DNA from 4 places in the Desulfovibrio sp. TomC genome. Region 1 is predicted to be linked to each of the others. Evidence: predicted binding sites of a transcription regulator. Region 1 holds the regulator's gene; each other region holds the start of a gene.

Region 1 (7,290 bases):
GGAGCCGTGCCAAAGGTGTGGTTTCCGGCCGCAAACCGCCGGGGTCGCCGGGGCGGCCCCCAGTACAACAAGGACGGCATCAGCAATGAAGACCAAGTTTATTTTCGTGACGGGAGGGGTGCTGTCCTCTCTGGGCAAAGGACTCGCCGCCGCTTCCATCGGTGCGCTGCTCCAGGCCCGGGGACTCAAGGTCACCATCCAGAAACTCGATCCCTACATCAACGTCGATCCCGGCACCATGAATCCGTTCCAGCACGGCGAGGTGTACGTGACCGACGACGGGGCCGAAACCGACCTCGACCTTGGCCATTACGAACGCTATCTCGGCGTTCCCATGAGCCAGAACAACAATTTTACCTCCGGACGCATCTATTTCAGCGTCATCCAGAAAGAGCGCCGGGGCGATTATCTGGGCGGCACGGTCCAGGTGATCCCCCACATTACCGACGAGATCAAGCGCTCCATCCTGGGCGTGGCCCGGGATGAGGACGTGGCCATTATCGAGATTGGCGGCACAGTCGGCGATATTGAGGGCCAGCCGTTTCTGGAGGCCATCCGCCAGTTGCGCATGGAGCTTGGCAAGGAAAACGCCCTTTATATCCACCTGACCCTGGTTCCCTATCTGCGCATGGCCGGCGAGGTCAAAACCAAGCCCACCCAGCACAGCGTCAAAGAACTGCGCTCCATCGGCATCCAGCCCGACATCATCATCTGCCGCAGCGAAGTGGACCTGGCCAAGGACATCAAACAGAAGATCGCGCTTTTTTGCGATGTGGACGCCGATGCCGTGTTCACGGCCGTGGACGTCAAAAACATTTATGAGCTGCCCCTTCGTCTGTATGGCGAGGGCGTAGACCAGAAAATCGCCATTTTGCTGCGCCTGCCGGCCAAAAACGCCGAACTGGAGCCGTGGCACGACCTCATGGACCGTCTGGAGCATCCCTCCGGCACGGTGTCGATTGCCATTGTCGGCAAGTATGTCGATCTCAAGGAAGCTTACAAGAGCCTGCACGAATCCCTGGTCCACGGCGGCATCCACGCCGGGGTGTCGGTCCGCTTTGTCTATGTCAATTCCGAAGAACTGACCCGGGAAAACGTGGCCGCCACCCTGGCTGGCATCGACGGCATCCTGGTCCCGGGCGGCTTCGGGTCGCGCGGGGTTGAGGGCAAGATCGCGGCCATCGAATATGCCCGCACCAAGGGCGTGCCGTTCTTCGGCATTTGCCTGGGGATGCAGTGCGCGGTCATCGAATATGCCAGAAACGTGCTCGGGCTGGCCGGGGCCAACTCCGAGGAGTTCGACCTGACCACGCCGCACCCGGTCATCTACCTCATGCGCGAGTGGTATGACTTCCGCACCCAGACCATCGAACATCGCGATCCCTCCAGCGACAAGGGCGGCACCATGCGCCTGGGTGCCTATCCCTGCGTCGTTGCCCCGGACACCCGGGCCGCCGCTGCCTACGGAACCGGCGAAATTTCCGAACGCCATCGCCATCGTTTCGAATTCAACAAGGCCTACGCCGCCGCCTTCGAGGAGGGTGGACTGGTCCTGAGCGGACTGTCGCCTGACGGCGAACTGGTGGAAATGGTCGAGTTGCCGGAACATCCCTGGTTTTTGGGCTGCCAGTTCCATCCGGAATTCAAGAGCAGCCCCATGCGCCCGCATCCGCTGTTCCGGGAATTTGTGACTGCGGCCAAACGCTGCAAGAAAGCCTAGCCTGCTCACGCGAGGCACGTCTGACGGCCGTCCGGGGGAAGCGACTTTCTCCCGGACGGCTTCGTTGTAACTGGGGCCCGTCTGGCCTGCCGGGCTCGTTGGCTATGCGCGGTGTCCTGGGGCCAGGGAAGAGACCAGGGCGGCCAAGGCCCAAGGCGTGCTCCTTGTCCCGTTGCCATGAGAGCAGGAAAAACACCTCTATCTGCTGGTCATTTCGGTGTTTTTTGGCTATGATCGCCCCGTTGGGCGGGACATGCCGGCTGCGTCTGGGCATTGGGGTCTTGTCTGTCAGGAGCGGCGTTTGGGTCGGGGAGGAAGTGTGCTCCGGCCGTTGGAGGTTTTGTATGCCTGAGGATGCGAATCTGGCCGCCAGCCGGGCCAGGGAAGTGGCGTTGCTGGTTCTTGATGTCGACGGCGTCATGACCGACGGCGGCATCTATGTCGATGCTCGTGGCGAGGTGACCAAACGGTTTCATGTCCATGACAGCCTGGGCCTCATGGCGGCCCAGGCTGTCGGACTGGCTGTTGCGGTCATAAGCGGCCTGGACAGTCCGGCCGTGGCCGCGCGCATGGCCGATCTGGGCATTGCCGAGTACCACCCGGGCCATCACCGCAAGATGGGCGTGCTGCGGGGTATTCTGGAACGCCAGGGTGTTTCGCCAGAACAGACCGCCTATCTGGGCGATGATTGGGTGGACGCCGGCCCCATGGGGCTGGTCGGGTTGCCCATGACCGTGGCCGATGCCCAACCGGAGATCCTGGAGCTGGCCCTGTGGGTCTCGCGCCGGGGTGGGGGGCACGGGGCGGTCCGCGAGGCTGTGCGGTTTATCCTGGCAGCCAAGGGGCAACTCGGGGCTGCCTATGAGTGGTTCCTCGACTAGGGCCGCTTGTGCCGATTGCCACGAGGTCGCAATTGTGGCATGGTTTTTGTTGGGCGGGCTGGCTGTGGGCCGCCGTCCAAACCGAGTAGAACCCTTGGACGCAAACGACTCACGCGCACGGCGGTAAGCATGGCCCTGGAACTGCGGCAGCAGCTCAAGCTTTCCCAACAGCTGGTGATGACCCCCCAGCTGCAACAAGCCATCAAACTCCTTCAACTTTCCCGGTTGGAGCTGCTTGAGAGCGTGCAGCAGGAGCTGTTGGAAAATCCAATGCTGGAGGAGACCGTCGAGGACGACCGGCCAACTGAACGGGTCATGGCCGAAGACAACCTCGGGCCGACCGGCAATTCCACGGACGCAGCCATGGAGAAGGAGCTGCTCAAAAACGCCGAGTGGGATGACTACCTTGGTGATTTTGCCAGCACCGGCCGCCAGTCTCAGTCCCGCGATTCCGAAATTCCCGAAGAGGGCATGGCCTATGACGCCCGGCTGGCCTCCAAGCCGTCCCTGGACGGGCATCTGGGCTGGCAGATGCATCTGTCCAATTTTACCCCCAAGGAAGTGGAAGTCGGGGAAGCCATCATCGGCAGCCTGGACTCCTCGGGCTATCTGCAGGCCACGGTGGAAGAGCTGGCCGGGATGGCCGGGGCCGAACCGGCCATGGTGGAAGCGGTGCTCCATCGCCTCCAGCGCCTTGATCCCGTGGGCGTGGCCGCCCGCACGCCCAGCGAGTGTCTGCTGATCCAGATCGAGGTCTGCGGCTACGAAGATACCATCCTCATTGAACTGGTGCGCGAGCATCTTGAGGACCTGGAAAAGAAGCGCTACAAGCCGCTTTGCAAAAAATTTCATCTGACCATGGAAAAACTCAAGGAATACCTGGAGATGATCCAGACCCTTGATCCCATGCCCGGGGCCAGCTACGGTTCCGGGGACCCGATCTACGTCAGTCCTGACGCCTTCGTGTATAAATACGGGGATGATTTCGTTATCGTGCTCAACGAGGAAGGGATGCCCCGCCTGGGGCTCAACACGACCTATCTCGACGGCACGAACCCGAATAAAGACAAGGATAAGGACTACCTGCAAGACAAGATGCGCTCGGCTATGTGGCTCATGAAAAGCCTGTATCAGCGCCAGCGAACACTGTATAAGGTGCTTGAGAGCCTGGTCAAATTTCAGCGCGGCTTTTTCGAGGACGGCGTGACCAAGCTTCGGCCGCTCATTCTCAAGGACGTGGCCGACGACATCAGCATGCACGAGTCCACGGTCAGCCGCATCACCTCCAACAAGTACGTGGCCACGCCCCATGGCATTTTTGAGCTCAAGTTCTTCTTTAACAGTTCGCTGGAGCTCGACGACGGCACCACGGTTGGTTCGGAGTCGGTCAAGGCCATGATCAAGCGCATTATTTCCGGCGAGAACGCCAAAAAGCCCATCAGCGACGAGGCTATCGCCGATATGCTCAAAGACGAGCTGCAAATCAACATCGCCCGGCGAACCGTGGCCAAATACCGAACGGCCATGGGCATCGAGTCATCGTCGAAACGCAAGGCGGTTTTCTGATGCTTCGGACCGGGTTTTCCCGGCCCCACACCACGCCATCCCGGAGGATAACATGAACATCACCTTTAATTTCAAAAATTTTGAACCATCCGATCACTTGCGGGACTATGCCCGCAAGCGTTTTGAAAAACTTGCCAAATACACCACGGCCGTGGACTCTTCGGAGTTGCAGGTCAATCTGGCTGTGGAAAAGACCCGCCAGATGGCCGACGTGATCTTCCAGGCCGACAACATGCACATCTCGGCCCACGAAGTGTCCGAGGACATGTACTCCACCATTGACCTGATTCTCGACAAAATTGAGGCCCAGGCCAAGAAATTCCGGGAAAAGCAGAAGGACCGCCGTCGCCAGACCATCGAGCAGGTCCGCATGGACGTCATCAGCATCAGTGAGGACAGCGAGGGCGGCCGCATCCCCACCATCATCGAGACGGACAAGTACGAGCCCAAGCCCATGGCCGTTGAAGAGGCCGCCATGCAGCTTGAGGCGCTCAAGTACGAGTTCCTGGTGTTTATCAATTCCGAAAGCGAACGGCCCAATGTCATCTACCGACTGCGCAACGGCGACTTCGGCCTCATCGATCCTGGAACGGGCGTCTAAATGCGGTTAGAGGACTATCTCCAGCCCGATTTCGTGATCGGGGAGCTTGCGTCGGAGTCCAAGTCCGAGGTGCTGGCGGAATTGGTGGCCCCGATCAAGGCGCACTGGCCCGAGTTTGACGCCAAACGCGCCCATCAGGTGCTGCTTGACCGCGAAAATCTGGGCACCACGGGCATCGGCGACGGGGTGGCCATCCCCCACGGCAAGATGGAGAGCCTCGAACGCATCGTCATCGTCGTTGGAAGAAGCCTTGCCGGCGTCAGCTTCGATGCGCTGGACTTCAAGCCCTGCCGCATCTTTTTCCTGGTGCTGGCGCCTGAACATGTTGCGGGTCTGCATTTGCGCATCCTGGCCCACATCTCCCGGCTGCTTTCCGACGAGACCTTCCGGCGCGCCTTTCTGGACGCCGAAAACGACGCCGCCTTGTGGCAGGTGCTCACCGCCGCCTAGGTCCGCCAGAAATCATCTCCCCGCGCGGTTGTTGTCACACAGCCGCGCGGGGAATCTGTTAAAGCCTCGGGCCGGGGAGAGGACGCCATGGAAAATGCAGCCAGGGACCTCATCATCGTCATTTTGACTGGCTTGTCCGGTTCCGGCAAGTCAACGGCCCTGCGGGTCTTTGAGGACCTGGGTTTTTTTTGCGTGGACGGCCTGCCCGTCAGCCTCGTGCCCAAGCTCATGAACCTGTTCGACGAGAAGGGCGGCCAGCGCTACAAGGGGCTGGCCCTTGGCATGGACGTGCGCCAGGCAGATCTCGATACGGACTGGGGCGCGACCCTGGCCCAGATCAAGGTCAAGGACGTCGCCCCCCAAATTATCTTTTTTGAAGCTGATACCGGCGAAATCATCCGCCGCTACGCCACCACCCGGCGGCCCCATCCCCTGGAAAGCGCCGAACGGGGACTTGAACAGGCGGTATTTGAGGAACGCGAGCGGATGCGCCCGCTTCGTGACGCCGCCGACATGGTGCTCGACACCACCCATTTCACCATCCACGATCTGCGTCGCAAATTGCAGGAAAAATGGGCCTCTATCCGGCCCACCGCCGGCACGCTCAAGGTCCATGTCATGAGCTTCGGCTTCAAATATGGCCCCCCCTCCGAAGCGGATATGGTCTTTGATCTGCGCTTTTTGCCCAACCCGTATTTCGACAAGGCATTGCGGGAGCATACCGGCAAGGAGGCTGCCGTTCGCGATTATGTGCTGGCCGAAGACCCGGGCCGGGAGTTTTTGCGCCGCCTCACCGAATTCCTGCACTACCTGCTGCCGCTTTACGGCAAGGAGGGGCGCTACCGTCTGACCCTGGCCTTTGGCTGCACCGGCGGCCGGCATCGTTCTGTGGCCGTGGCCGAGTCCGTCTTTGACACGTTGTCCAAGGCTGGCTACAATATTTCTTTGGAACATCGACACATCGAGCGCGGGTAGCGGGGCGGTCCAGGACGTTTTTCGTCACGTTCCCGGTGTCCGTCAGCCGGGCCGGGGCGGATTCTCACCTGAAACGGCGTGTTTTGTCGCGGGGTACTGACCAGGAAGGCTGGTCGTGGTCTGGAGAACGGCCAAGGGGGCGCAGGCAGCGCCGTGGCCGTTGCCGGATGACCGGGTCCTCTAGTTGGGGCGTTATGCTCAGGGATGTTTGCTTATGAATGCCCAGTCCCGAACGGACGCGCCGGTGGGCGTGGTGGTCGTCACCCACACCGACTATGGTTCGCGGCTCATTGCCGCTGCGGAATTTATTCTGGGTCCCCAGGAGTTCTGCCAAGCCGTCAGCGTTGATCTGACCAAAGCCGTGGACGAGACGCTGACAGCGCTGAAGGCCGCCATCAAGGAAACCGAGCAGGGCGGCGGGGTGCTCATCCTCACCGACATGTTCGGCGGGACCCCCACCAATATGAGCCTGTCGCTCCTGGGGACGGGCCGGTTGGAAGTGCTCACCGGCGTCAACCTGCCCATGCTGATCAAAATCCTCGGCTCGCGGACCAAGCCCCTGGAAGCGCTGGCGGTTGAGGCCAAACAGGCCGGTTGCCAGGGCATTGTCGTGGCCGGCGAAGTGCTTCGCAAAAAGGTGGCCGAGGGCTAGCCGTGGCATTCGTGCGCGTTGATAACCGCCTCGTGCACGGCCAGATTATCGAAACCTGGCTGCCGTTCACCCATGCCCGCATGATTGTGGTGGTCAACGATGAGCTGGCCGCTGATCATCTGCGCCAGGAAATCATGTCCCTGGCCATTCCCTCGGGGATTGAGATCGTGTTTCTGCCTGTTGCCGATCTGGCCGCCTATTTCTCCCGCGCCCCGCTTGACATCAGCGAAGCCCTGATCCTTTTTTCCAACTGTCGGGATGCCCAGGCCGCCTACGAGCGCGGGTTCGATTTTTCAAACCTCAATCTCGGTAATCTTCATTATGCTCCCGGCAAGCGCCAGATCTGCCCCCATGTAGCCCTGTCCAAAGAAGACGAATCCTGCCTGGAATTTTTGCGGGACCAGGGCGTGCGCCTGGATTACCGCTGCCTGCCGGGAGATCCGGC
Region 2 (7,290 bases), on a different contig from region 1:
GCCGGATAGAACATCGTAATATGCGAACCCTTACCCACAGCAGCATCCACCGGTGCTGGCGGGCGTGCTTTGCCGTCCTGAACAGCCGCAGGGAGCCGCAGTCTCCACCGCCTGGGGATTGCGCAGGGCATCGTGGAAATAGCCGGCAGTTTTGGCTGAAAGCTGGATGCACTTGTCCATGTCTTCCTGAGTGCCGAGAGTCGCCAGCACGGCGGCGCAGGTCGTGCAGCCGAATTCGGCTTCAAACCGACGACGCACCCCGGCGGCCAGGGCGGCCACGTTGTCCCAGCGTTCGTCCCCGTTGCTGCGGCCCTGCAGATAGCCCAGGGCGATGAGTCCACCCGAGAGCGCGCCGCACACCTCGGCCTTGCTGCGGCCAACGCCCGCGCCAAAGGCCGTCCCCAAACGCGTGACACCTTCTGGCTCGAGTCCCTGACCGGCCAGCACCGCCGCCAGCACCGATTCCGCACAGTTCAGCCCGCTGCAAAACAAAGCTTCAGCTCGCAGTTCAACGTCTTGTCTTTCCATGTCCATGCTCCGTGCTTGTGCCGGGCGGGTTGGTTCCGGCCCGTCCGGCGAGTTGAATTGATCTGTTTTTTTGTTTAGACCAGCCCGACGATCGGTTCCAACGAATATATCCGAAAGGGTCGATCGAAATTTCCGAACACACTGCTCGCATACGGGAGGCCGGATGGAACTGCGTGATGTGCGAACCTTCGTGGCCGTGGCGCGGCATTTGAGCTTTCACCGGGCAGGGCAGGAGGTGCACGCGGCGCAGTCCACGGTCTCGGCACGCATCGCCGCCCTGGAGGAGGAATTGCAGGTCCGCCTGTTTGACCGCCTGGGCCGGCGCGTAGCCCTCACCGAGGCAGGGGAGCGGCTGCAGCAATTCGCGATCAAGCTGCTGGACCTGGAAGACGAGGCTCGGGCCTGGGTGGCCGGGGCCTCTGAGGCGCGCGGGGCGTTGAGCATCCGGGTGCCGGAGTCGCTCTGCGCCTGGCGCATGGGCGGGCTGATTCGCGGGTATCGGGAACAGTTTCCGCATCTGCAGCTGCGCTTTATCTCATGCACCTTGGACGGGCTGGAGAAGGATCTGCGCCAAGGCGTGACGGACTTGGCCTTCCTTATGGCCGACAGTGTCCGGGCCGGGGATCTGGTGGTGGAGGCCCTGGGCGTGGAACCCCTGGTGCTGGTGGCCGGGCCTGGGCATCGGCTGGCGCACGGCGGCCCCTGCAATGTGGAAGATCTGGCCGGCGAAACGTTGGCACTCTCCACGGCGGATTGCGCCACGCGCAAATCATTTGAACACATGCTGGCCGAAGCCGGGGTGCGCCCGGCGGCCAGCCTGGAATTTTCCAGCGCCGCAGCCCTGCGGGGCTGTCTGGCCGGCGGGCTGGGGGTGAGCATCCTGCCGGCCCTGGCCGTGCGGGACGACCTGACCGCCGGTCGCCTGGCCCTGCTGCCCTGGGCCGGGCCGATCCTGGAGACGGCGGTGCTCATGCTGCACCACAAGGACAAATGGCTCTCCCCGCCGCTGGCCGCCTTCATGGATCTGATGCGCCGGGAACTCATGGGCGGGGCAGTTGCCTCGCCTCCCGCCTGCCTGGATTCACTCGCTGCGAAAGAGTGTATAACGGGGAAGAGCACCGACTGCTGCAGGGCAGGTGGGTAACGAAGCGACAGGAATCCGGCTAGAACCAATTCCTCCCAGTGTGCAGCATTAAAGACCCTTTGTCAGAGTTTGACGAGCGTGGTGGGAGGAGGCTTTTTACCACCCAGGGATTCCCCATCGTTTGGGCTACCGGGGCGTGGGCATCGCCGCGCAATGAGTGGGGCGGCACCCTGGCCGTAAGCAGGCCTTAGGACGGAAGCCAATCTCCGATATCTTGGGCTTTCCGCCTCGTCCTCCCTGGTTTCCTTGAGAATGTCGGGGGAGAGAAGTCTTCACTAGGGCAAGGGGTGGGATGATCGGTTGGGGGCCAGCAAAATGGAGGCGGATGAGGGAGGTGTGTCTGGGAGGGATCGCCCATGCCCTTAACGAACGATTAGCCCAACGGCCTATCTGTTCCCGTCGCTTTCCAGGGGATCAACGGCTCTTCGCAGTCGCTCGAATTCATCAGGGGTTATTGCACCTTCGGCGAGGCGCAGGCGCAGGATGCGTAACGCGTCGTCTCGGTCGGCGGCAGCTCCACGGCGAAAATCAAACCGCTTGGGAGGATGAAACATTCGGACCAGGATCACGGCGGCTGCAAGCCCAACAAGGATCACCCCAAGCGTTTGCCAACCGCCCATGAAAAAGATTCTGTAGGTCGCACACATAGCTGGATGGGTATTTGATTGACCCTGAGCCGGCAGCAGGGACCGCCGGCTCAGGGAGTGTCTTTGTGTGGCTACTGACGGCCACCGCCCTGGTAGCCTGCCATCATGCCGCTACCCATGCCGCTTCCCATGCCGCTTCCCATACCACCGCCCATGCCGCTGCGCATTCCCCTTCCCATCCCAGGGCCGACATCCTTTGTCACCTGGATACGAAACTGAGTTCGCTCGGACAACAGCTTGCCCTGCAAATCGCCGATCTGCTTGGACAGGGCGTCTATCTTCGCCTGATCGGGATTTTGGGGCACAGACAAAGCGTTGAGTTCCGCCATTTTCACGCCAAGCTCGGCCCGCAGTTGCGCTGTCTTGGCAACAAATGCGTCACGAAGCTTTTGAAAGGTTGCCTGCTTTTCAGGGGTTAGCTGAGACATGCCGCCCCCCATGTTGGAGCAGCCGCCCTGCCCCGCGCCAGGTCCGCCGCCGGGGCGAGCCAGGGCCAGGGAAGAAGTCATAGCCAGAACAGCCAAAGCAGTCAGTGCAATATGAAACGTCTTAACGCGCATGATAAAACCTTCCTTTGGATATCCGGCCGCAACCGGAGTCGCTTGGTTGTGGAGAGGCGAGCGCCCAGAGCCTGCACAAATTTAGCAGCATCCGTGCCATAGCAGTTTAAGTCCAGGAATGCAGTCTATTGCGGGAGAATGAGCCACGGTGATGTTCGCTGAACTGTATAGATAGTGACCATTATGACAGCTCAAAATTGATCTGTGTATACTTTCAACGCAAATCAGCTCGCGCTAACAGCGAGAATGATCCACCCACCAGATTTGGCTGGTGCGTTTTCAAGCGAACTGAAAGTCTAGATTTAAACGCGAAGGCTGTGCATGGCGTTTACGAGAGTTATCTCTGCCATTCTACTTCAGGAGGAATCGTTGTGAAACTCACGGACAAGAACTATACTTGAAAAGATACAACTGCTAGCTGAAAAAATACCAAGCCATAAGCCTTGAAATTAAACATTTTATTTAAAAATATGATGGAATAGAAACGATCTTTTATGATGGCAGGATATTTTTACTGGCCGCCAATCATGGCTGGATACATGAGCACTTCATGTCATTAGTTATTTGGCTAATTTCGACAACGATTGTCATATTGTTTGAAACACTCGCGGTGTGAAACCGTAAGCTTTTTCCGTCATGTTGCCAGAGATCGATGATTTCACCCTGGACAAGACTTCCGGACAAAAGAGGCGGTCCGTATCGCGCTGAGACTTGAGCGACTAAATTCTTATACTGGTCTATGCTCATTGCATCCGTTTCAAAACTAGCCTCATAAAATACGTCATTTACAAAAGAATAATCAATCCATTTTACATCTATTCCAAAAAAATTGTCACGACGGTCTGTTCGTATCGAGTAGTTCTTGTCGTGATTGGCTATTTTTGCTTTATCTTTGCCGAGCAATTCTTCCGGAACTGGATTTCCAAACTTTAGATCGCCAAATCCATCAGGGAGTGATTCGGCGCTAACAGAGTATGACGTGCTAAAAAGAAAAATTAGTACAGTTAAAAGCAATAGGTATTTTTTCATTTAAAAACTCCTTGGCCCTGTTTAAGTATGTACGCTGACCAATGCCCGGGGTCAACGGCATACTGTATGTTTGAGACCAGCGGAAGAGGTGTTAGCTCCTCTCGCTGGCCCCAGGGCTGATTTTTTGCAAAGTGTACGCCTTTGATCCCATACAGGCCGAATATCTTATTTGGCATCACCTAAGACAACATTATTGCCGGCTTGTTCCCACCCAGAAAGACCTTCTGATGAGGCGATCACGTTTTTAAAGCCATTACTCTTCATAAAAGTTATTGCTTGTGGAGTCCACCGTCCTGCAAAACAATAGACCAAGTAGGTCTTACTCTTATCCATCATCTGGATGTTCTTTTCAAAATCAGGATGATTTGCAGGCATGTTTATTGCCCCGTCGATGTGGCGTTGCGCAAAAGCCGGCGCGGGGCTTACATCGAGAATGACAAAGTTATCATTTGCTTTGTTTTCCGCAATGAATTTCTTCATTGACTTTGTATCTAATTGATTCGCTGTCTGAGTGACTACACTATTGCCAGCCTTCATCCAACCCTCTTTCCCTTCTGCCGAAGCAAAGAGGTTTTCAAAACCATTTCTTTTCATGACCTCGATGGCCTTTGGAGTCCATTTCATTTTATGGCAATACACGAGATAACTTTTGTTTTTGTCGAGCTTTTGTATGTTTTCTTCAAAGTTTTGGCTTTCTGCCGGCAATGAAATGGCTCCTTCAAGATGACTGCTTTCGTAAGACACTGTTGGACTTACGTCAATTACTACGAAGTTTTTATTGTTAGCATTCTCGGAAATGACAGACTTCATTGTTTCCGTATCGCAATTTTGAACGTCTGCTAATGCGAGACTGCTTAGACCAAGCAAAAAAAATATAGCCAAAACAATATGGCGCTTAATAGTCACAATGTACTCCGTGTTAGTCGTTCCGTTGTTGCAAGGTTATTTATTTTTATCGGCTGGGCAGCAGGCTTCTTCTGCACTCAACACTTTTTGCGCAGTAACATTAAATTCGGTAGCAGCTGGACACACGTTCAATCCGCATTGGAACAATGTAGCTACCGAAAAACAAAGACATGCCCCCACAGCTAGACCAAAAAATCCTTTTTTGTATCGAGATAAAACTATTGTTTCCTCATGATTTTTTTGAGCACCCATAACAAGCGTCAAGCTTGAAGCTAGGATACAGCTCATAAACACAAGGAATGCCCAAGTATACGTGTGGACTCCAAACACAACAGGGCCGAATCCTGGGTTTCCAGGCATTATATAGGAAAGAATTTGCCGAACAGAAACAGAAGCTCCAAACAGAGAAAAAATTATAATTAGCCCATAGTGGCTTGCTCTTTGGCCAAACTTTATGTTCATGAGCAGCAATGTAACGATAATAAACATGGCCATTCTTTGCCAAGTACACAAACGGCACGGCTGTTCGCCAATAAAGAATTGGATATAAAGCGATCCTAGTAAGACACACATTATCACAGTAATCCAGACAAGGTTACAAAAAACTATAAACTTCGAAATTTTCATCTCATAGTCCTTAGAGGGATATATTTAAATAGAAATTGATGTTGTAAACATACCACATGATAACGACAGGGAGGAGTGCGACAAGAATATAAATGGCTTGCTTTCTGTGCCCTAGGTACGTCAATACCATTGAGGCAGAAATTGCAAAGAAAAAAAATGCGTCCAAGGGGCATTCTCCTTTAAATATTGCTTTTGAAAACCGACTAATCCCAGAGATTTTTGCGAGACCGATGGCTTGTGAATTGTTTTGTCAGGATGCTTGTAGCCGCGATACGTCCGCCAATGCATTCTTTTGCCTCCGAAATATTCACAATAGAGTAATAAGCCTCATTGGAAAATATTCTTCGAGGATTGGCTCATTCCGAACGCCTGCCCCCCCTGACCAACTCGGAGATTTGCCTCCCCTTAAGCATTTTTTGTTCCAACAAATTTGTCCATAATTACAGCACTGTGGCATCGACGCATCTCGATTGTGTAAGATAATCATGCAGTTATTTAGTTGTATGCTCATTTTCCATACACAGAGTGTGTCTACAAATCTTACAAACCACTGCAATTCCATACTTTTCTGTAGGGATATTGAGTGTTGGTGTGTCTTCCGAAAGGAAGGAAAGTTCTGCATCCTTTTTTCTCGGATTCCGTCTTCCTCCAAAAGCCGCACATTTTGTGGGTACAGGAGAACTCAGATGAAAGAGCATTGCGATGTCGAGATCAGAGAATCAATCCGTACAAAATACGCCGAGACAGCCTTGTCCGGGAAGTCCGGCTGTGGCTGCGGGAGCGGATGCGGTGGCCCAAACAGCGCCACTTCATCGGAGGATTTGGCTCGGATGGCCGGGTATGCCACGGCGGAAGTGCAAAGTGTCCCGGAAGGGGCGAACATGGGCCTCGGCTGCGGCAATCCGCAAGCCATAGCCGCATTACGCCCGGGCGAGGTTGTCGTGGACCTGGGCAGCGGCGGTGGTTTCGACTGTTTTCTTGCGGCCAGACAGGTGGGGGAAACCGGGCGCGTCATCGGTGTGGACATGACGCCGGAGATGGTTGAAAAAGCGAGAAGAAATGCGGTAACTGCACAATGCGGCAACGTGTCGTTTCGCCTTGGCGAGATCGAATATCTTCCGGTCCCCGACGGCATCGCCGATGTCGTGCTTTCCAACTGCGTGGTGAACCTGAGCACGGACAAGGCCCAGGTATTCCGGGAGGCGTATCGGGTACTCAAGCCCGGCGGGCGACTGGCCATATCGGATATCGTGGCGACGGAGGAACTCCCCGAAACGGTGCGTCGGGACATCAAGCTGCATGCGGCCTGTGTGGCCGGAGCCGAGCGAATTGTTGTGCTCGAAGCGATGATGCGAGAAGCCGGATTCAGGCAAGTTTCCATCCGTCCACGGCCGGAAACCAAAGCACTGCTTGCGGCGTGGCTTCCGGGACTTAACTTGGAGAATAGCCTTGCCTCGGCGAGCATCGAGGCCGTCAAGGCTTAGGGACGGTTGTCATGCAGGAAGAGCTGGAAATCATGTGGATTGCGCATCGGGATGAACTCAGGGCTTTCATCACCCGGCGGGTGCTTTGTCAGGCTGCCGTGGACGATATCCTGCAAGACGTATTCTTAAAGACCTTATCTCATTTGGCACAAAGCCATGTTACGCAACCGCGAGGCTGGCTTTTCGCGGTTGCCCGAACAACTATTGCCGACCATTATCGCGGCAAGCGTCCCACGGTCGAACTCCCGCCGTCGCTGGCCTCTGCAAGCCCTGACCCGAGTGTGGGTTCCCCCAAAGAAATGGGAGCTTGCCTGAAGCCGATGATCGAAGCCTTGCCGGAGAAGATGCGAGCACCATTGGTTATG
Region 3 (7,290 bases), on a different contig from region 1:
CATGCTTCCTTCCCGTTGTGAGCCGCTCACCCCACCGGGAAAAGCCGCGCCCCGTCGGCCGCGTCTTCAACCCGGTAGCCAAGAGATTCGATGGCCAGCCGCAGGGCGTCGGCCCGGGCGAAATCCCTGGCTTCCCGGGCCGCTGCCCGCTCCGCGCACAGTCGGGTCGCCTCGATCGGCCACAGCGGACGCGCAACAGGCAGACGGGCGGCGTCGAGCAATCCCAGGGCGCTGTCGGCCTGGGCCAGGGCGGCCAAAAGCCGCGAGGCGTCGCCCGGAGCCAGCGTGTCGGCGGCCAGGGCGGCATTGGCAAACCGACAGAAGGCAAAAAGCGCCGGCCAGCAATGGTAGACGGCCAGATCGTCGGCCAAGGACGCCTCCAGGGACGCTTCCAGGCGCTCGGCTTCACCGGCGGCAATCTGCCCTGGCGCGCCGTCTCCGGTTGCCGCCAGGGTCAGGTTGGCGGCCAACTCCTGGATGCGGCTGCGATTTCGCTCCCACATGGCCAGGGCATCGGGGGTGGCGGAGAGCGGTTTGTGGTAGCTCGTGGACAACAGCCAGGCCCGGATGGCCAGGGGATGGACGCCAAGAGCCAGCAGGTCGTCCAGACGCGGCACACCCTCGATGCCGTCCCGGCCCGACACCCGGCCCCCGGCCAGCCAGGCGGCCGGCGAAAGCCCGGCCCCGCCGGCCCAGATGGCCCGCAGGTTTTCCAGGTGGGGAAAGGTCTTATCCTCGTCGGCCACGACTACGGTCACGGCCGGCAGGGTCTTGGCCGCTGCCGCCGCCATCTGCAAAAACCAACTCGGGCGCACGTTGCCCCAGGGGGTCACCAGGATATCGCCGGCCTTGAGGTCTTTGAGACTGACGCGCTTAAGCAGGGTGAAATCCCGGGGATGGTCCTTGGCGTACGAATCGAGGTCCACGGTCTTGCCCAGGGCCAGCTTGGTCATGTCCAGGCCAAGGAGCCGGCCGTAGGCCTTGTCCCGGGCCACGTCGAAATAGACGCTGCGCAGTTTCTCATAGGCCAGCCCCTTGTCCATGAGCTTGCGGGTCATGGCCAGGGCCTCGTCCAGGGCGTCGCCGGCCAGGGGAAAGGCGGCCCCGGCCACGCCCAAAAGCCCGGCATAACCGGCCACGCGCTCCCGGGCCGCGGCGGCAAACTCCCGGCACTTAAGCCCGGCCGCCCGGGAGGCTTCCAGGCAGCGGTCGTCGAGATCGGCCAGCCCCACGGCCAGGGTCGGCCGGCCCCCGCCCCGGGTCAAGGCCCGGGCCAGGACGTCGAGAACGACCACCCGCCGCCAGGCATCCAGATCGCCGGGATCGGACAGGGGCGGGCCAAAGGTGAAAAGACCGGGCGACGCTGAAGCCGGGTCGAGATAGACCGGCGCGGCCGGACCGACGCTGCCGAGAGCCACGCCTTTTTTCTCGGGCGCGGCAAAAAGCGTCGTGGACAGATAACGCTCGCCGCTGTCGGCCAGAATGACCACCACCAGCCCCGAAGCCAGTCCCGAAGCCAGCCGCGTGGCCGCAGCCATGGCCGCTCCGCCGCTCATGCCAATCAAAAGCCCTTCCTCCCGGGCCAGACGCCTGGCCATGGCAAAGGCCTCGTCGTCCTCAACCGGCACAATGGCGTCCAGGGCATGCTTGTCAAAAATGCCCGGCGGATAGGACTCCTGCATGTTTTTAAGGCCCTGGATCTTGTGGCCGGGCCGGGGCTCCACGGCGATGACTTCAATGGCCGCATTGAGTTCTTTCAATTTCTTGACCAGCCCCATGGCCGTACCCGACGTGCCAAGGGCCGCGACCACATGGGTGACCCGGCCCTCGGACGCCTCGAAAATCTCCACGGCCGTGGCCGCGTAGTGGGCCTCGATGCTGGCCGGATTGTTGAACTGGTCCATGAGCACGTAGCGCTCGGGTTCCTCCCGGGCCAGCCTATAGGCCTCCTCAATGGCCCCGTCGGTGCCGAGGTTGCCCGGGGTGAGCACGATTTCCGCGCCATACGCCCGCATGATGCGCTTTCGTTCCTCCGAGGCCGAGGCCGGCATGAGGAGCTTTAACTTGTAGCCCTTGACGGCGCAGACCATGGCTAGCCCGATGCCGGTATTGCCGGAGGTGGCCTCGATGACCGTGCGTCCGGGCGTCAATTCGCCGGCGCGTTCAGCCGCCTCGATCATGGCCAGGGCCACGCGGTCCTTGATGGAGCCGCCGGGGTTTCGCATCTCGATTTTGGCGCACAGGGTCACGGCCGGGTTGGGACACACCCGGCCCATGCGCACAAGCGGGGTCTTGCCGACCAGGGACAGCACGGAATCATGAATCATGGCATGCCTCGCAGGATAAAATCCGGTCATGGCCGGACAGGAAACGTGGTAGGCAAAAAATCGTCAACCGGCAAGAGTGGCAGGAAATTTGCTTGAGGCCAGGCAGCAAACCAAGGATGGGACCATGGAGATCAACAAGTACCTTGCCGACAATCTCGCCTTCCTGGCCGAGTCCGGCGACCCGACGGGCCGCTGGCTGGCCGGCTGCAATCCTGATCCGGCCATCGTCCACGAACGGCTTTTCCGCAACCCGGGCGGCGTCATCGACTGGCGCATGGACGACGGGCAAAGCCTTTTTGGCAAGCTGCCGCCGCCGTTCTTTTATAGGGACTGGCGGCCCACGGAAAAGCTCGAAGGCGCAGCCACCATCATTATCGGCACGGCCCTTGGCTATGGTCTCAACCATGTGCTGACCGGCACCCCCGACTCCCACAAGGTTCTGGTCATGGAACCCCGGCCGGAAATGCTGCTGGCCTGCCTGGGACAAACCGATTATCGGCCGTTTTTGGCCCATGGCAAGCTGCGCTTTGTGCCCCCCGAGATTCCCGCCATCGAGTCGGCCCTGCAAAATCTCGATGTGAGCTTCCTTTTTTCACGCATTTACCTGCGAAACGACATGGCCTGCAAACAGATGGGCCCGGAATATTCCCGGCTGACCGCCCTGGTTAAAGCCAAGCTCGAAAACCTGTCGGTGGATCTGACCACGCTGCGCCAGAAGCAGGAAGTCATGGTCGGCAACGAGCTTCGCAACTACGCCCGGGCCATGAACGAAGGCAGTCTGGCCCGAATGGCCGGCATGGCCAAAGGTTTGACGGCCGTGCTCCTGGGCGCGGGACCGTCGCTGGCCGACTTCGCCCCGCTGCTGCGCCGCCACCGGGACAAAGGCTTTTACGCCGCCGCCCTGCAGACCCTGCCGGCCCTGGAACGCCTGGGCATCAAGCCCGATCTGTGCCTGGCCATCGACTTTAACGACAACATGCTAAGTAGCCTGGACAATCTGGCCGACCCGAATTTTGTCGCCGATATCCCCTTTATTTACTCCACCAAGATGGCTCCGGGCGTCCTGGCCCGCTATCCCGGCCCCAAAATACCGCTGTGGACCCAGGGCGGCATCGGCACCTACGTGCTCAAGGACCAGGAACTGGTCCTCGACGCCGGCGGCAACGTCTCCGTCACCCTGGAACGCTTTCTCGCCTGGGCCGGAGCCGAACGCTTCATCATGGCTGGCTGCGACCTGTCCTGGAAGGGTTCCACCACCCACGTTGCCGGTCACCACAACGCCGTGTGGGTCCATACCTACAACCCGCACGAAGACGTGAAGCTCACCAATCTGCACGGCGAGGCCATCTATACCCACCTCGGCTTCCTGGCCGCCAAGCGGGATATCGAAAAGGATATTACCAACTCCCGGGCCGGTTTCTTCAACCTCTACGGCGGCGGCGTCGTCATTGACGGGGCCGTCAACATCGGCCGGGACGACCTCGAATCCGGCGAACTGCTGGTCAGCCAGGGCATTGCCAAAGAGGTGTTCCTGGATGCGCTTAACCGGGCCTCCCAGCCGCGTACCCGGCCGGTATTTTCGCCCAAGACCGACGCCTGGGCCACGTCGCTCAAAAACGCCTCGCGGCGACTGGAAAAACTCGTGCGCAAGGCCGACAAGCACCAGGGCGAAATCCGCGAGCTGTTGTCCCAGATTCAGTTCTTCACCCGCCACGATCCGCTCTACATGCCCTACCTGTACAACGAGATCATGGATCTGGCCGGGCTGGTCCATACCAAGGCCCGCTACGGCGTCAAGGAATTGGCGGCGTTCAAGGCCATCCGCCAGCGCATTTTGACCAAAACCCGGGAAATAGACATCTGCCTGGCCCCGTCCGGGTCCTGGGCGGCGTAGGGGGAGAGGGAGGAAGCTGGAGAAGAACGAGGGAAGAGTGCCTCCGGCGGCCAAAGGGCTGAGCCCTTTGGAATCCCACCTGGAAAGGCAAAGGTTTTTAAAGAGATTAGCCGGGCGCGACAGGCTGCGTCGTTGGGTCGCAGCTCTGATTTCCGGCCGACTGAAAGAGCAAGCCACCCATTGAAACGTTTTCCCCTTTGCAGGGGTCCGGGGGGATCATCCCCCCGCCGCCGGAGGCACTCCCCCTCCTCCCTCACCCTACACCTTCGCCCTTCACCCTACAGCCGCGTCCACGATGGCGCGCAATTCCCGGGCCGCAGCCTGGGGATCGGCTGCCGAGCACACGGCCGACACCACGGCCAGCCCGGCCACGCCGGTGGCCATGATCATTCGGGCATTGGCCGGCGTCACCGCGCCGATAGCCACCACCGGGACCTCGGCCAGGGCCAGCATCCGGGCCAAGCCGACCAAGCCCTGGGGCGCGCCGGCATCCTTTTTGGTCGCCGTGGCAAAGACCGGCCCGGCCCCGAGGTAATCGACCGGCATCCCCCTGGCGGCCCGGGTCTCGTCTTCGCCGGTAACGGACAGTCCGACGATCCGGTCCGGCCCGACCAGGGCGCGCACATCGGCCGGGTGCATGTCGTCCTGGCCCACATGCACGCCGTCCGCCCCGGCTGCCAGGGCCACGTCCACCCGGTCATTGATGATAAGGCGCGCCCCGAGCGGGCGGATGAGGGCAGCCAATCCCCGGGCCATCTCCACGAATTCGCGGGTGGCGGCGTTTTTTTCCCGCAGTTGCACCAGACGCGCCCCGCCGGCCACGGCCCGGGCCACCACGTCAAACAGGTCGCGGCCAAGGAGCGCCCCCCGGTCCGTGACCAGATACAGGCCCAGGTCGCACGTAACCCGGCTCATGCCGCCAGCCGCACTGCGGCCGCAATTTCGGCCTCGGTCAGATTGTACACCACATCCAGAAACCGCACGGCCAGACTGCCCGGTCCGGCGGCCCCGGCAACGGCCAGGGTCCCGACAGCGGCCATGACGGCCATGGCATGGACCGTGGCCGCAAGGCGATCGGGGTTGACCGCCAGGAAAGCGCCGACAAAGGCCGTGGCCGTGCAGCCAAGGCCCGTGACCCGGGTCATCATCACGTGGCCGCCGGCCAATTCCACCACCGCGCAGCCGTCGGTTATCACATCAATCTCGCCGCTCACGCACACGACGCAGCCAAGGTCCTTGGCCAGGGACCGGGCGGCCGCCACGGCCTCGCGGCTGGAATGCCGGCTGTCTGCGCCCTTGGAAGTGGCATTGCTCCCGGACAGGGACAGGATCTCCGAGGCGTTGCCCCGGATGGCGGCCAATGGTCCGGCGGCAAGGACGCTTTGGGCCACTTCCCGACGCCGGGAGGTGACCCCGGCAGCCACCGGATCAAAGACCACCGGCACGCCGGCCGACCCGGCGGCCCGGACTGCGGCGGCCATGGCCGCCCCGTTCTCCTCGCCGGGCGTGCCCATATTGCAGACCACGGCCCGGGCCAGGGAAGCGAGTTCGGCCGCATCGACGGGGTGATGGGTCATGGCCGGCGACGCGCCAAGGGCCAGCAGGGCATTGGCCGTCACATTGGTGACCACATTGTTGGTGATGTTGACGACGAGCGGGGCCTGCTCGCGGATGCGGTTGACATCGGCAAAAACGGCTGCGGCAAAATCCATGGCGACAATCCGGTGGGTTGGGGTTGCTAAGAAACGAAAGATCGGAAACTAGCCTCCAGCCCCTTCCTTGGCAACCGGCCGGCAGCGCCCGGCCAAAGCAAACGGGCCGCTCCCTTGCGGAAGCGGCCCGTTAGACAGCAGCACGGAATCAAGGATCAGATGAACACCAGGGCATCGTCCTTGGCGTCCACGGTGACGGTCTCTCCGTCGGCCACCTGCCCGCCAATAAGGGCCTTGGCCAAGGGCGTCTCCACATGGGCCTGGAGATAGCGCCGAAGCGGCCTGGCCCCGTAGACCGGATCGTAGGCCGTCTCGGCAATAAAGGACTTGGCCGCGTCGCTTAAGACCAGCCCGATCTTGCGGTCGGCCAATCTGGCCCGCAGCCCGCCGAGCATGAGTTCCACGATGGCCGCGATCTGCTCCCGCAACAGCGGCTTAAAGAGCACGGTCTCGTCCACCCGGTTCAGGAACTCCGGCCGGAAGTGCCCGCGCAAGGTGTTCATGACCGCTTCGGACACGCCCTCCTTGAACTCGCCCGATGGCAGAATGCCCTCGAGCATGTACTGCGCCCCGATATTCGAGGTCATGATGATGATCGTGTTCTTGAAATCCACGGTCCGGCCGTGGCTGTCGGTCAGCCGACCGTCGTCGAGGATTTGGAGCAGCGTGTTGAACACGTCGCTGTGGGCCTTCTCGATTTCGTCGAAGAGCACCACGCTGTAGGGCTTTCGCCGCACGGCCTCGGTCAGCTGGCCGCCTTCGTCGTAGCCGATGTAGCCCGGAGGCGCGCCGATCAGCCGGGCCACGGTGTGCCGTTCCATGTATTCCGACATGTCCAGGCGCACCATGTTGTCCTCGGTGTCAAAAAGCGCGGCCGCCAGCGTCTTGCACAGCTCGGTTTTGCCCACGCCCGTTGGGCCAAGGAAAATGAACGACCCGATGGGCCGCCCCGGGTCCTTGAGCCCGGCCCGGGCGCGCAGCACGGCGTCGGCCACGGCTGTTACGGCTTCGTCCTGGCCGACCACCCGGTCGTGAAGCACATCGCCCAGGCGCAACAGCTTTTCGCGCTCACTTTCCAGAAGGCGCGTCACCGGGATGCCGGTCCAGCGGGAGATGACCATGGCGATATCGTCCGGGGTCACCTCCTCGCGGATCATGCGCGTGCCGCCGGAAGACTTGGTGATGGCCTCTTCCTGGCCGGCCAGATCGCGTTCCAGGGCGGCAAGCTGGCCATAGCGCAGCTCGGCCGCCCGGTTGAGGTCATACTCCCGCTCGGCCACTTCAATGGCCTGCCGGGTCTTTTCAATGTCTTCCTTGAGCCGGCGCAGGCCGTCCACCACGGACTTTTCCCGTTCCC
Region 4 (7,290 bases), on a different contig from region 1:
GAGGATTCCAACCGGCTCTCCGAGTTTGACGCCCTTTTTATCCGCGAAACTACCAACGTCGACCACCACACCTATCGCATGGCCCGAAAAGCCGCAGCCGAAGGGTTGGTTGTCATCGACGATCCGGAATCGATCCTGCGCTGCTCCAACAAGGTCTATCTGGCCGAGGTGCTGGCTCGGCACAAAATACCGGCCCCGCGCACCATCATCGCCCACTGCAAGAACATCGACCACATCCTGGAAGAGCTGTCCCTGCCCTGCGTGCTCAAGCAACCCGACAGCGCCTTTTCCCAGGGCGTGGTCCTGGTGCGCGAATCCGACGCCCTTATCCAGGAAGCCCGACGCCTCCTGGCCAAATCCGATCTGGTCATAGCCCAGGAATACCTGCCCTCGGACTATGACTGGCGCATCGGCATTCTGGACAAGCGCCCCCTTTTCGCCTGCAAGTATTACATGGCCGCCGGGCACTGGCAGATTCTCCTCAAGGGAAAGTCCGGCAAGGACATCTATGGCCGGGTGGAAACCCTGCCGGTGGCCAAGGTACCCAAAAAAGTGATCAACGCGGCGCTCAAGGCGGCCTCGGCCATCGGCGACGGCCTGTATGGCGTCGATCTCAAGCAGGTTGGGGACAAGGTCTACGTCATCGAAGTCAACGACAACCCCAATATCGATGTCGGCTACGAAGACGAAGTCCTGCAGGATGAACTCTATCTGCGGGTGATGGAAGTCTTTCTCAAACGCATTGAACGCCGTAAAACCGGGAGCCTCAATATATGACCAAGGCCAGACCGCTTTTTTCCGCTTTCGGCATCGAGATCGAATACATGATCGTGGATCGGGAAACGCTTGAGATCAAACCCGTGGCCGACGCCCTGCTGGCGGCAGCCGCCGGCCAGCAAGGGGCCTGCGACGCGGTCATGGGGCCGGTCACCTGGTCCAACGAACTGGTGGCCCATGTGCTGGAAATGAAAGTGACCAAGCCGGCCAAGAGTCTCAAGGGCCTGGCTGCCGCTTTTGCCAAGAGCGTGGAGAAAGCCGACGCATTGCTGGCACCGCTTGGCGCGCGCCTGCTGCCCACCGGCGCCCACCCCCTCATGGACCCTTTCAAGGAAACCGTGCTGTGGCCCCACGAGAATGGCGACCTCTACCGGACCTTTGACAGTATCTTTAATTGCAAGGGTCATGGCTGGGCCAACCTGCAAAGCATGCACATCAACCTGCCCTTCAAGGGTGATGACGAGTTCGGCCGGCTCCATGCCGCCATTCGGGTGCTCCTGCCCATCATGCCGGCCCTAGCCGCCTCCACGCCCATTCTCAACGGCAAGGCCACGGGTTTTCTGGACACCCGGATGGAATACTATGCCCACAACGCCGATCGGGTCCCCTCGGTCATGGGCCTGGTCATCCCGGAAGCGGTGTTTTCCATGGATGAATACCACCAGCGCGTGCTTGAGCCCCTCTACCGCGACATTGCCCCCTTGGACCCGGACGGCCTGCTCCACGGTGATTTTCTCAATGCCCGCGGGGCGATCCCCCGGTTCGAGCGCTCCACCATCGAAATCCGGGTGCTCGACACCCAGGAGTGCCCGGCTGCCGATTTCGCCCTGGCCGGGGTGGTGGTGGCCGCTCTTAAAGGTCTGGTTGAAGAACGTTGGTCCACCTACGAGGAGCAGAAGGCCTGGGGCACTCGCGAACTCGCCGACATCCTGGGCAAGACGGTCCACGACGCCGGACGCACCAAGGTTTCCGAAGATTATGCCCGGCTCTTTGGCGTCTATGCCCCGTCATACATCCCAGCCAGGGTCATCTGGCGGCGGCTGGCCCTAAGCGCCCTGCCGACCATGGATTTTGATCCGGACTGGGAAAAGGCGCTTGGCGTCCTGGTCGATCAATCGAGTCTGGCCCGGCGCATCCTGGCCGCCGTGGACGGGGACTATCGCCCGGGCACCATCAAACGCATCTACGGCCAGCTGGCGGATTGCCTCATCCGAAACGAGCCGTTCAATGTCGGCATCCTGGGCGCTTCTTATTACCTGTGAGCACGGCGGCAATGCCGTGCCCGGGGACTATGCCCCGTTTTTTGCCGACTGGGGCGAGGTCCTGGCCAGCCACCGGGGCTTCGACCTCGGCGCGCTGGCCACGGCCCAGGCGCTGGCCCGGGCCGTAGCCGCCCCGCTGCTCGCCGCCACGGTCAGCCGCCTGCTCGTGGACCTCAACCGTTCGGTCGGACATCCCCGGCTTTTCTCGGGTGTGACAAAGGGCCTGCCCCGCGCCGCCAGGCAGGCCATCCTGGCCGCCCACTACCATCCCCACCGCGAGGCCGTGGCTCGCTTGGTGGCCGACGGCTTGGCCGGCGGGGCAACCGTGCTCCACATTGCCAGCCACAGCTTCACCCCGCGCTTGGGCGAAGTAACCCGCCATTGCGATGTTGGCTTTCTCTACGATCCCGGCAGGATAGCGGAAAAAACGTTTTGCGCCCGCTGGTTGCGTGAGCTGGCTTGTCTGGACAATGATCTCATTGTGCGGCGCAACTATCCCTATCGCGGGGTATCCGACGGACTGGCGACCGCCTTGCGCCGCCGCTTCGGTGAGAGGTACATGGGCGTGGAATTGGAGGTGAACCAGCGGTTTGCCCTGGGCGGCGAGGAGTCGCTTACAAGTGTCAGCGACCACTTGGCCGACGCGCTCGTCCGGGCCTTGGGCAGGAAGACGGTCTGCCTGTAGGCAGGCAGGCCCAGACTCCACCCCGGCGTTGCGCCCGGCCCGCCTTTCGTGCCATGTGAGCCGTACCACCATCTGTACCGCCTCAAACGATCTGACCCGACGGAGAATGCATACCCGCCATGGCCGCACCCTTCGCCGCTTCCGACATCCTTGGGTCGCTCTCCCGGCCGGTACTGGCCGTGGACGCCGATGGCCGGGTGGCCATGGCCAATCCTGCCGCCCTGACCTTGTTCGGCCCGGAGGCGGCCAGCCCCGGCGCGGCCTTGCGGCTGGCCAGACCCGACCTGTGGCAGCATCTGGCCCGCTGCCTCAAAGAAGCCGCCCCGATCGTTGATCGCCTTGCCGTCGGAACCCAAACCATCGTTCTCTCGGCCTTTCCCGTGCGCCGCGACGGCCGCGTGGTCGGGGCGACGACCATTTGCCGTCCAAGTGCCGGCGATGCCCATCCGGCCATGGAAGGACAACTGCGTTCCATTCTCGACTCCGTTTCCGACGGTATCTGGATATGCGACGGAACCGGGGTCATCCTGGACATCAACGCCGCTTCCGAACGCCTCAATTCCATTGAAGCGGCCGAATACATCGGCAAAAACGTGGCCTGTATCGTGGCTGAACGCATGGTCGACCGCTCGGCCACCCTCGATGTCCTGGAGACCAAGCGCCAGTCCAGCATGATCCAGCACATCACCAAGACCGGCAAACAACTGCTGGTCACGGCCACGCCGGTCCTTGACGACCAGGGCAAGGTGGCCTTGGTCGTGGTCAACGAACGCGACGTGACGGAACTCCAGAACCTGCGCCAGGGCTTGCAAAACGCTCGCAAGGTGGAGGAACGCTACCGCAGCGAGCTGGCCGAACTCTCCCTGTTTGAGTTGTCGCAAAAAGACATCGTGGCCCAGAGCCCACAGATGCAACGGACCCTGCGCACCCTGCTCAAACTCGCCCAAATGGATGCCTCCCGGGTGTTGCTCCTGGGCGAATCCGGCACTGGCAAAGGCCTGCTGGCCAAATTCCTGCATCAGGTCAGCCCCCGGTCGCCCAAGCCCTTTATTCAGATCAACTGCCCGGCCGTCCCGGAAAACCTCTTCGAGGCGGAACTGTTTGGGTACGAGAAAGGGGCCTTTACCGGGGCCAAGGAAGACGGCAAAGCCGGATTGATCGAATTGGCCATGGGCGGCACGCTGTTTCTCGACGAGGTGGGCGACATCCCGCTTTCGGTCCAGGCCAAACTGCTCAAGTATCTCGACGATCACGAGCTGCGGCGTCTGGGCGGGGCCGATCCGCGCATTGTCGAGTGCCGGGTGGTGGCCGCCACCAACTGCGACCTCGAAGGGCTGGTGGAGCGCCGCCAGTTTCGCAAGGACCTCTACTATCGGCTCAATACCTTTGTCGTGCGCATCGCCCCGCTGCGCGAACGCCGCGAGGACATCTTCGGTCTGGCCGAATTCTATCTGGCCCAGCAAAACACCCGCCACGGCCGGGCCAAACGCCTCTCGGCCCGGGCCATGCGCCACCTTGAAGCCTACGATTTTCCCGGCAACGTCCGCGAACTCGTCAGCATCATCCAGAAAGCCTTTGTCATGAGCGACGACGACGACCTCACGGAAGCGTTGATCGAAGCCCTGGCCGGCGACATGCCCCTGCCCGCCGCCCCGTCCGAACCGCGCCCTCTGGTCCAGTCCACCGAGCAGGCCAGTATCCGCCGCCTTCGCGAAGCCATGGCCGTCTGTCGCACCACCCGTGAGATGGCCGCCCACCTCGGGGTGAGCCAGGCGACCGTGGTGCGCAAATTGAAACGCTACGGCCTGTCCCGGGCCTGATTCATTTTTGCATCAGCCTCGTTGAGCCAGGACCGGGAAACGCCTTTTCAGGCGTTGTCCCGGTTTTTCCCGTTTTGCGGATAACATCCAGGATCTATTGATATTATCATCAATTTCCGGTCAATGTGCAAAATATTCATGCGGGATTTCGAGTGGTTTGAGCGGCTGTATCGCTGTGATTCATCCTGAGTCAGAACTGTTCATCGACTAATATCCTGTTATGATTATTTTTTTGCATTTTTGTTGATTCAGTCATGAATCAACAACTGCACTTCAAAGCAACATGAAATTATCAACTCACTAAAATAACACAATTTACAAAGAAGGCCCGGTTCTTGCTGGAAAGACCTGTTACCGTCTATGTGCATTTTAGTACGAGGCACTGTCGCCATAAACCGAAACATCCGAGGATGATCCGTGAACACCACCGATAAGGCGCAAGAACTGCAAGCACTGCGCGACCGTTATGTCCCCAAGGGACATCCCAACGCCACGCCCTTTTTCGTCGAATCTGCCAAGGGCGCTTTGCTTCGCGACGTCACCGGACGCGAGTTCATCGATTTCGTCGGCGGCATCGGCGTACTCAACGTCGGACACTGCCACCCCAAAGTCGTGGCCGCCATCAAGGACCAAGCCGGGCGTTATCTCCACACCTGCTCCATGGTCACCATGTACGAACCCTACGTCATGCTGGCCAAACGCCTCTGTGACGCGGCTCCGGGCGAGGGCGACAAGAAGGCCATGTTCGTTAACAGCGGCTCCGAGGCGGTGGAAAACGCCGTCAAGATTGCCCGCTGCCACACCGGCCGCAGCGGCGTCGTAGCCATGAAAAACGCCTTCCACGGCCGCTCCCTGATGGCCATGTCCATGACCAGCAAGGTCAAACCCTACAAGTTCGGCTTCGGTCCCATGGCTCCTGAAGTCTACCAGTACCCCTACTACGCCTACTGCTACCGCTGCCCGCTGGGCCTGACCTATCCCAAGTGCGGCGTAGCCTGCGCCGACAAGATGCGTGAATTCTTCGTAGGCACTGCCGCCGCCGAGAACATCGCCTGCATCGTGGCCGAGCCGGTCCAGGGCGAAGGCGGCTTTGTTGTCCCGCCCAAGGAATTCTTCGAAAAAATACGGGCCATCTGCGACGAGACCGGCATCGTGTTCGTGGCCGACGAGATCCAGTCCGGCTTTGGCCGCACCTCCAAGCTCTTTGCCATGGAACACTTCGGCGTCACTCCCGACCTCATGTGCGTGGCCAAGTCCATGGGCGGCGGGTTGCCGCTCGCCGGCGTGGTCGGCAAGGCCGAAATCATGGATTCCGTGGCTCCCGGCGGCATCGGCGGCACCTATGGCGGCAATCCGCTGGCCTGCCGGGCTGGCCTTGCCGTCATGGACATCTTTGAGCAGGACAACCTGCTGGCCAAGGCCGAGCGCCTGGGCAACGCCGTCAAACGGCGCTTTGCCGCCTTCAAGAAACAGTACGAACTGATTGGCGACGAACGCGGCCTGGGGGCCATGCGCGCCCTGGAATTCGTCTCGGACCGCGCCGCCAAGACCCCGTGCCCGGAAGCGGCCAAGGGCGTGGCCAAGTTCTGCCAGGACAACGGCTTGCTCGTGCTGTCCTGCGGCAACTTCGGCAACTGTATCCGAGTGCTTATGCCTCTGGTCATCACCCGCGAGCAGCTCGAACGCGGCCTCGACATCATGGAAGAAGGCATCCGCGAGGTGTCCAAGACCCTCGGCAAATAGCTGGCAACACGGTCCGACACAGGCAACCGACAACCAACAAAGGGGTGTAGGCATGAAAAACGGTTCTTTTACGTCGCTTTTGGCCGGCTGTATGGGCGTGGCCCTCTCCGCCGCCCTGTTCGCCGTCCCGGCCCTGGCCGCTGACAAAACCGTCAAAATCGGCAACGTCGAGCCGCTCTCCGGCCCCTCGGCCTCGGTCGGCGTCCAGGGCAAGCAGGCCCGGGAAATGGCTGTGGAAGAGATCAACGCCGCCGGCGGCATCAAGTCGCTGGGCGGAGCCAAGCTGGAGCTGGTCTATGCCGACAGCAAGTCCGACCCCACCGTCGGCGTCACCGAGACCGAGCGCTTGATCAATACCGAGAAGGTCAACCTCATGACCGGCTGCTGGAACTCCGCCGTCACCTACCCGGCCACCCAGGTGGCCGAGCGCTACGGCATCCCCTTTGTGGTGCCGGTTGCCGTGCGCGACACCATTACCGAGCGTGGCTTTAAAAACGTCTTCCGCATCGCCGCCAAGGACTCCTGGTGGGTGCGCGACCAATTCCGCTTCCTGAAAGACATGCAGGAAGAAACCGGCGTGAAGCTCAAAAAGATCGCCTTCCTCTTTGAAAACGGCGACTGGGGCACCGGCTTTGCCGAGAAATGGCGCGAGCTGGCCAAGAAAGACGGCTACGAGATCGTTCTGGACGAGCCGTATCCCTCAACCGCCACCGACCTGACCCCGGTCGTGACCAAGCTCAAGTCGGCCAACCCCGACATCGTCATGCTGGTCTCCAACGCGGCCGACGCCATCCTGTTGACCAACACCATGGCTGAAATGCAGCTCAAGCCCAAAGTCGTCCTGGCCAGCGGCGGCGGCCATGCCGATCCCACCTTCCTGGACAATACCGACACCAACGCCCTTGGCATCTTTGACGAAGTCGAGTGGAACACCGACGTCAACAAGCCCCAGGCCAAGCCCGCCAACGAGAAGTTCAAAAAGAAGTACGGCTACGACCTGACC

The links. Region 1 encodes sigma-54, which starts transcription at its own class of promoters, with help from an activator protein. Its sites were predicted from a motif close to CTGGCACGGNNNNTGCTT; they were not measured.
Region 2: NY78_RS20235 (periplasmic heavy metal sensor) is a predicted target of sigma-54. The motif match lies at 2,962-2,979, and genes of this name have one in related genera.
Region 3: NY78_RS13790 (motility associated factor glycosyltransferase family protein) is a predicted target of sigma-54. The motif match lies at 2,404-2,421, and genes of this name have one in related genera.
Region 4: gabT (4-aminobutyrate--2-oxoglutarate transaminase) is a predicted target of sigma-54. The motif match lies at 4,868-4,885, and genes of this name have one in related genera.

Annotation. Positions count from the first base shown of each region.
Region 1 is NZ_JSEH01000001.1:291,604-298,893, reverse strand. Features, by position in the region: gene NY78_RS01425 (CTP synthase) at 86-1,720, shown strand; gene NY78_RS01420 (KdsC family phosphatase) at 2,065-2,601, shown strand; gene rpoN (RNA polymerase factor sigma-54) at 2,731-4,167, shown strand; gene hpf (ribosome hibernation-promoting factor, HPF/YfiA family) at 4,220-4,768, shown strand; gene NY78_RS01405 (PTS sugar transporter subunit IIA) at 4,769-5,218, shown strand; gene rapZ (RNase adapter RapZ) at 5,306-6,193, shown strand; gene NY78_RS01395 (PTS sugar transporter subunit IIA) at 6,408-6,845, shown strand; gene NY78_RS01390 (PTS sugar transporter subunit IIB) at 6,848-7,290, shown strand, end outside.
Region 2 is NZ_JSEH01000032.1:22,301-29,590, forward strand. Features, by position in the region: gene NY78_RS20225 (C-GCAxxG-C-C family protein) at 31-528, opposite strand; gene NY78_RS20230 (LysR family transcriptional regulator) at 692-1,672, shown strand; gene NY78_RS25905 (SHOCT domain-containing protein) at 2,059-2,319, opposite strand; gene NY78_RS20235 (periplasmic heavy metal sensor) at 2,391-2,879, opposite strand; gene NY78_RS24910 (hypothetical protein) at 3,405-3,908, opposite strand; gene NY78_RS23290 (rhodanese-like domain-containing protein) at 4,074-4,814, opposite strand; gene NY78_RS24030 (disulfide bond formation protein B) at 4,851-5,441, opposite strand; gene arsM (arsenite methyltransferase) at 6,128-6,925, shown strand; gene sigZ (RNA polymerase sigma factor SigZ) at 6,937-7,290, shown strand, end outside.
Region 3 is NZ_JSEH01000013.1:106,830-114,119, reverse strand. Features, by position in the region: gene NY78_RS13800 (methyltransferase domain-containing protein) at 1-3, opposite strand, end outside; gene NY78_RS13795 (cysteine synthase) at 27-2,327, opposite strand; gene NY78_RS13790 (motility associated factor glycosyltransferase family protein) at 2,452-4,221, shown strand; gene thiE (thiamine phosphate synthase) at 4,495-5,136, opposite strand; gene thiM (hydroxyethylthiazole kinase) at 5,133-5,933, opposite strand; gene clpB (ATP-dependent chaperone ClpB) at 6,089-7,290, opposite strand, start outside.
Region 4 is NZ_JSEH01000002.1:278,818-286,107, reverse strand. Features, by position in the region: gene NY78_RS02955 (RimK family protein) at 1-777, shown strand, start outside; gene NY78_RS02950 (carboxylate-amine ligase) at 774-2,039, shown strand; gene NY78_RS02945 (N-formylglutamate amidohydrolase) at 2,005-2,724, shown strand; gene NY78_RS02940 (sigma-54 interaction domain-containing protein) at 2,844-4,544, shown strand; gene gabT (4-aminobutyrate--2-oxoglutarate transaminase) at 4,962-6,287, shown strand; gene NY78_RS02930 (ABC transporter substrate-binding protein) at 6,340-7,290, shown strand, end outside.